2 regions of the Paenibacillus sp. RC21 genome follow, and region 2 is predicted to be linked to the other one. Evidence: riboswitches for the same ligand, from Rfam matches in the RefSeq annotation. Region 2 holds a riboswitch; the other holds the start of a gene.
The links. Region 2 has a riboswitch for S-adenosylmethionine ahead of metA (homoserine O-acetyltransferase MetA). Riboswitches for the same ligand answer to the same signal wherever they lie in the genome.

Region 1 (3,420 bases), on a different contig from region 2:
GTGCCGCAAGCAGCCAATACCGCAATTAATGTCAAGCTTAATACGGCCAATACCCATTTTTTCATGTGATTACCCCTCCAATAAATTGTAGTGTTCAGGATTCAGACTTCCTGATCAATAAGGATATCTATATGGTTTCCCTATTTTCGAGTATAATGCCGCACCAGACGGTCTCCCGCCATTTGCAGCAATTGCACCAGTACGACCATCAGTATGACCGCAACGATCATTACAGCCGTTTCATAACGGTAGTATCCGTAGTTGATAGCCAGTGTACCCAAACCACCGCCCCCGATCATACCGGACATTGCTGTATAGGATACGAGCGTAACGACGGTAATCGTTAATGCGGCGAGCAGACCCGGCAGTGCCTCACGCAACAGCACCCGCCTAATAATCTGACCTGTAGAGGCGCCCATGGCTTGTGCAGCCTCGATGACACCCTTGTCCACTTCGCGCAATGACGTCTCTACGAGACGGGCGAAGAATGGCGCAGCGCCAATGACCAGCGGTGGAATCGTACCCAGCACCCCGGTAGAGGTACCAACCAACGACCGCGTAAAAGGAATTAGTGCAACAATCAAAATAATAAACGGTACGGACCGCAAAATGTTTACGATAAAGGAAAGTACAACGTATATCACCTTCATCAGACTCCATGAAGAGCGGCTTGCCAGAAATAATAAAATCCCGAGCGGTAAACCAATAATAAGGGTGAACAACGCAGATGCACCGAGCATCTGAAGTGTCTCTAATGTAGAGTTACCTAGTTCTTCCCAACTCACTTGCGAAAAATCAAGTTCACTCATTGTCCGATCACCTCCACATCAAGTCCCTGACCGGACACTTCGCGTAGCGTATGCTCAATATCCTCCTGATTACCTTCAAAACGGACGATAAGCTGTCCATACGGTACGTTTTTAATCGTGGAGATGGTACCCTGCAAGATCGCAAAATCAACGCCGGTGCTGCGGACTGTACGTGACAGAATCGCATCATATGTCTTGCTGCCCAAAAATGAAATCCGTACAACATGCGCTGATTCCCCGCCCCCTGCTGCTGCTATGGCTGCTTGCAGCTCCTCGGGATGCTCAGACTCCCGCTGGATAAAGTCCTTGGTCACCTGATGCTGCGGCTTGAGGAATACTTCTGCCACCGGACCTTGCTCCACGATGTCGCCCTGATGAATGACGCCGACACGATCACAGATGCTTTGAATGACATGCATTTCATGCGTAATCAGCACGATGGTCAAATTAAAGCGCTGGTTAATGTCTAACAGCAATTTCAGGATGGACCCTGTCGTCTGCGGATCAAGCGCTGAGGTCGCCTCGTCGCACAGCAGTACATGAGGATCACTGGCAAGCGCCCGTGCAATACCTACCCGCTGCTTTTGTCCACCCGAGAGCTGTGACGGATATTTAGCGCTGTGTTCTTCCAGACCGACCAGTTCCAGCAATTCACGAACCTTCTGGTCCAGCTTCTGCTTGGGCGTGTTCACCAGACGCAACGGAAAGGCAATATTGTCATACACCGTCGCCGAGGATAATAAATTAAAATGCTGAAAGATCATTCCGATTTTACGACGCTGTTTCTGTAACTGGGATTGGCTCACGGTGGCGAGGTTCACACCATCTACCCATACCTCACCCGAAGTCGGCCGTTCCAATAGATTAATACAGCGGATCAGCGTACTTTTTCCCGCCCCGGAATGACCGATGACTCCAAAAATTTCACCACGCTTTATAGAAAGATTCAAACCGGACAGCGCACTAACGCGTCGGATGCCTTTGCCATAATGCTTGGTTAATTGTTTAAGCTCTATCAACGTGCTGCGACCCCCTTCACTCTTCCTTACCCTTTTAAGCAACGTTCATCTCTATGATGATACAAAAAGAGCCCCTTTCACAGAATGAAAAGGGCCCCGCTATGCGAACCTTTTCTCATCTGTCAAAACTGCTATAACTCTAGCGGTTTTGTAGGAATTAGCACCATCATGTCCCCTCCCGGTGTGTTACACCGGGAAAGAACGGGTTGCCGGGCTTCATCGGGCCAGTCCCTCCACCTCTCTGGATAAGAAAAATATGTTAAACTCCAGCTTTAGCTGTCTGTTAAGTTTATATTTAAAATCATAATTCAATCATTTTTCTGAAACTAGATTTCAGTATAGATAGTTTACATAGCTTTGTCAAAGGATATTTTCTCACATAATTATGGGCGAGCTTCCCTGTTCTCCCATTGTTTCACCGTATAACGAAAGGCAGTTGTCAAGGAACGGTTCACCATCTCCAGGCCTTGCTTCAAATCCTCCAGGTGATGATCCAAATCCTCCAGTTGTATCTTGCCGTACAAAGCACGATGCCGTTGCCAGAGATCATCCTGCATTTCCGTATTCATATAGTGTATTTCCGTGTTACGCCGCTTGCGCAGCCGATTGATCGCGTCAGTGTATGAGTCCTTGATATCATTCAGATCGTCGGTCATTACAGGATGCATTTTCAAATACTTGAATTGCCGTAGCACGGTAAAATAAGAATAATGCGGCTTATACTCGCCTGTTTTCAGATCATACAGATCATTGAGCCAGTTCCCGAGCTTATCCAAAATGGAAAATACCCTCACAAACCCATCCTTATAAAAGAATACGTACAGCGCATAATCCGATTTTTCATCAACGCTCATATCCTCGGCATATCCGGCCTTCACTTTCGTTCGGAAAAAGGCGGCAGCATGATGGCTCTGCTCCAGCTCATCCAAAGATGACATCAGGCCGCGTGTCAAAATATCCGCCTTGCGAAAATCATGAGTCGGATCTCCACTGGCCTGAATATGCCGCTCCAGTACTTTTAGCATGTCTGACATGCTGTTCATAGCATTCAGCAGGATGCCCTTGTCCACACGTGGCGGCTCGCCTAGCAGCTTGCGTATCATGCTCACGCCTCCTTTTATGAATGTAAATCCGGTTGTTGGGTTGACTAGGGCGTCAAGCGAAATAACTCGTCCATCGTTGGTCTACAAGCTTAACAATATCCTCGCGCGGCAGCACTTCATCCGGGTACCCCGGCTTCATGCGTGCATCCACCACAATTGGCAGCTTGTAGTTCAGATGATGCAAACGCACCTCGCTATCTGCATACATATCCGTAGCCGGGTTAAATCGAGTAAACACCGTCCACAAGAATGATGCTTGTGAGCGAACGACTTCCTTGGCATCATCTACAATAAAGACAAGTGGCCATTCCTGCTCACCCGCAGCCAGACGCTCCAGCACCCGCGCCGCCAACTCAGGCTCCTGCTCAAAGGTCGCACCGGATACGATGAGACAGCCTCCGCAATACGGCTCAATCTCGCGAATACCCGGCAGGTCGCCTCCTTCATAGGCTCGAGGCAGCTCACGTATAGGCTCACCTACACCCATCA
Region 2 (3,420 bases):
CGGCTACAGCGCGAATATCCGTAATCATCATTAATGGATTCGTAGGCGTTTCAATGAATACCGCTTTGGTATTCGGTCGACATGACTGCTCGATGGCTTCAAGATCGTTCGTATCCACATAGCTCGCCGTCACGCCGAATCTGGATAAAATACGTTCCAGCAAACGATACGTGCCTCCATATAGATCCAGCGATACAATCAGATGATCTCCTTGTCCAAACAGGGCAAATACCGTTTGCAGCGCCGCCATACCTGAACTGCATGCAAAGCCTGCATCACCGGATTCCAGTGTAGCGGACGCCTCTTCCAGCACCTTACGTGTCGGATTGATCGTTCGAATGTAATCAAATCCTGTGCTTTGACCCAAACGGGGATGGCGAAACGCCGTAGATTGATAAATCGGAAAATTCACTGCTCCGGTTACCGGCTCTTCGATTGAACCAATTTGTGCTAATCTGCTTTCGATTTTCCACTGTTTCTCACTCATATGAATCCTCCTGTTCATTTCCACAATAGGTGCTGTAACATATGCTGCAAAATTGGATTATCACATCTATACTGCTGCGCTGCTGCAAGGTGGTACTGCGTAGATATAAACGTTAAGCCCCTTTTTTAAATCTGGGGCCCGATATCGAAAGGGGTTTCTTGGTATACATAATAGTTGAGCCAATTTGAAAATAATAAATTGGCATGCGCACGCCAGGTTGAGGGCGGTGTACGCTCAGGGTCATTGTTGGGAAAATAATTTTTCGGTACTTCAATATCCATCCCTTTGGCGACATCACGATCATATTCCCATTTCAGGGAAAGTGGATCGTATTCGGAATGCCCAGTCACAAAGATTTGTTTGCCATCACGCGTAGCTACCAGATACACTCCGGCTTCCTCAGATTCGGATAAAAGCTCCAGTTCGGCAATATGCTCAATATCTTCGCGCCGAACCTCTGTATGCCGGGAATGAGGTGCATAAAACAATTCATCAAAACCGCGTAGCAATTTCACTTTAGGTTTAATAACGCTATGTGAAAACACGCCAAAACATTTGTAATCAAGTCCGTATTTAGGAACATCGAAATGATGGTACAGACCCGCCTGTGAAGCCCAACAGATATGCATGGTCGAAGTTACATTCGTTTTCGTCCATTCAAAAATTTGCCGGATTTCCTCCCAGTAGTTCACATCTTCAAACTCAAGCTGTTCAACGGGTGCTCCCGTAATAACCATACCGTCAAAACGGCTGTTTCTGATCTCGTCAAAGGTTTTATAAAACATGTTCAAATATTCCTGCGATGTATTTTTAGATACATGCGACTTCATGTGCACCAGCGTAACGTCCACTTGAAGCGGGGTATTGCCGACCAGACGCAACAGTTGGGTTTCCGTTGTCTCTTTGGTAGGCATCAAATTCAAAATGGCGATGCGCAACGGACGAATATCCTGATGATAGGCCAGGCTTTCATCCATTACGAAAATATTTTCGCCCTCCAGCACTTCCTTGGCAGGTAGTGTATCCGGAATTTTAATCGGCATGTAAATTCACTCCTTGTTCGGTGAAGTTTTTTGCGAAAATCGTCATGTTGAGATGCCGGGCATATAATAAAAAGACCTTCCTCGGTTACGAGAAAGGTCATATTTGTATCCATATGCGCCTCTCTCATCTGTCAGGGCATCGCTCTTTGTAAAAAGCGCGCGTCCTGCAAGAATTAGCACCGTGCGATTAAAATCGCCGGTTGCCGGGTATCATCGGGCTAGTCCCTCCACCTGCTCTTGATAAGATTTCGCTATATTCATTTTGGGTTCATAAAAAGTTCTTGTTGTTCACTTTAATGCATCCGCTGGGCTTCGTCAAGATGGGACTTGTAATTTTCCACCCCTGCATTCACATTTCGTCTTACATTTCCATATGTTAAATCATACATTACCCCATCGCCGAAGCTCTTGTCACTCCTGTTGATTTAGCCCATGATTTTGCGCTTGAAAGGCTGTAGGCCGAGCGTTATACTATACAAGTGCTATAGGCGAAAATATAAAGCAGTGGTGCAGATTTAGAGTGCTTTCTGCGATACTGTGGCAACCTAAAAAGAACATTTGTGAGGTGAATCCGGAATGGAAGGCGACCCGAGTCCGAATAGGCGGCGATCCCTGAACAACAGCATAGGAATGACTTCAGCTTGCCGAAAGACGGGACGCCAGGCTCTGCATGCTCCAAAAGCCTCTGGCTTTTGATGGGATGCCGCTTACCCGATCCGGCTAACTGGCTAACTGAGTCCATTCCTTATGCTTGAGATACACGTATTTTCCGTTACGACGGAGCATAAGGAGTGACATATATGAAAATCCGTTTGGTAAACAATGGGGTTTTTACCCCTGTCGAAGAAATTGAAATGGCGCTTACTCCGCCAGCAGAAGGCTTTTATTGGATTGATGCCGATGTTGATGATCTGGCAGTGCTCCAGCCTTTGTTCTCCATGCATGATCTCGCGGTAGAGGACTGTTTGAGTGAAGAAGAGCAGCGTCCAAAGATTGAAATTTACGAGAGCCATTATTTTATCGTTGTAAACAGTATTCGTTTTGATGATGAAGAAATATTTTTACGTGCTTTGAACATTTTCCTAGGCCGCCATTTTATCATTACGGTGACGAAGCAGAAAATCAATGAGCTACGTACCCTCAAGCCTATGCTATGGGAGCAGGAGGTTAGCCAGCCTGACCGTTTTATGTATCTGTTGATCGATTTGATTGTTGACAACTATTTTCTGGTTGGTGACCGGATTGAGGTTCGCATTGAAAAGCTGGAAGAAGACATTCTGATGCATACGAAAAAATCGCATTTGAATGAAATTATCGGCTTACGCAGTGAGATCCTGTGGCTGAAAAAAGTGCTTGGTCCACAAAAAGAAGTCATCAATACGTTGAACAAACGGGATTTACGGCTGATTGACGATCAATTGCAAAAATATTTCAGCGACATTTATGAAAATGCCGTGAAAATTTCGGAGACTTTCGAAACTTACCGCGATCTAATGGGTAACCTTCGAGAGGCTTATCAATCCAGTATCGCTAACCGTGCGAATGAAATCATGCGCGTGTTTACAGCGATTACAACCGTGTTTATGCCGTTGACTGTTATTACCGGAATTTATGGTATGAACTTTGATAATATGCCTGAGCTTCATACACGTTATGGTTATTTTGTCGTCATTGGTATTATGGTGGCGCTGGGTGTAAGCATGTTTTGTATTTTCCGCAAGAAGGACTGGGTTTGAAAAGAATCAGCGGCAGCCGTATCCTCACAGGATATAGCTGCTGCTTTTTTTGTGTGGTTATTTTTATATTTGCGCTATGTTATCCCGCATGTCGTTCTGATGCTACCTGATGACGAAAACGGATACGAATCAGACGCAGCCGCTCATAAACTTG

Region 1: another riboswitch for S-adenosylmethionine. It lies ahead of ABIA61_RS18355 (methionine ABC transporter ATP-binding protein); the one in region 2 lies ahead of metA (homoserine O-acetyltransferase MetA).

The regions. Positions count from the first base shown of each region.
Region 1 covers NZ_JBIYCS010000005.1:277,323-280,742, forward strand. Annotated here, with positions in the region: gene ABIA61_RS18345 (MetQ/NlpA family ABC transporter substrate-binding protein) at 1-65, opposite strand, end outside; gene ABIA61_RS18350 (methionine ABC transporter permease) at 141-809, opposite strand; gene ABIA61_RS18355 (methionine ABC transporter ATP-binding protein) at 806-1,828, opposite strand; SAM riboswitch class I at 1,941-2,080, opposite strand; gene ABIA61_RS18360 (Cthe_2314 family HEPN domain-containing protein) at 2,212-2,931, opposite strand; gene ABIA61_RS18365 (UbiD family decarboxylase) at 2,984-3,420, opposite strand, start outside.
Region 2 covers NZ_JBIYCS010000003.1:771,665-775,084, reverse strand. Annotated here, with positions in the region: gene ABIA61_RS13350 (PLP-dependent transferase) at 1-487, opposite strand, end outside; gene metA (homoserine O-acetyltransferase MetA) at 613-1,530, opposite strand; SAM riboswitch class I at 1,652-1,777, opposite strand; gene corA (magnesium/cobalt transporter CorA) at 2,331-3,266, shown strand; gene ABIA61_RS13335 (HRDC domain-containing protein) at 3,346-3,420, opposite strand, start outside.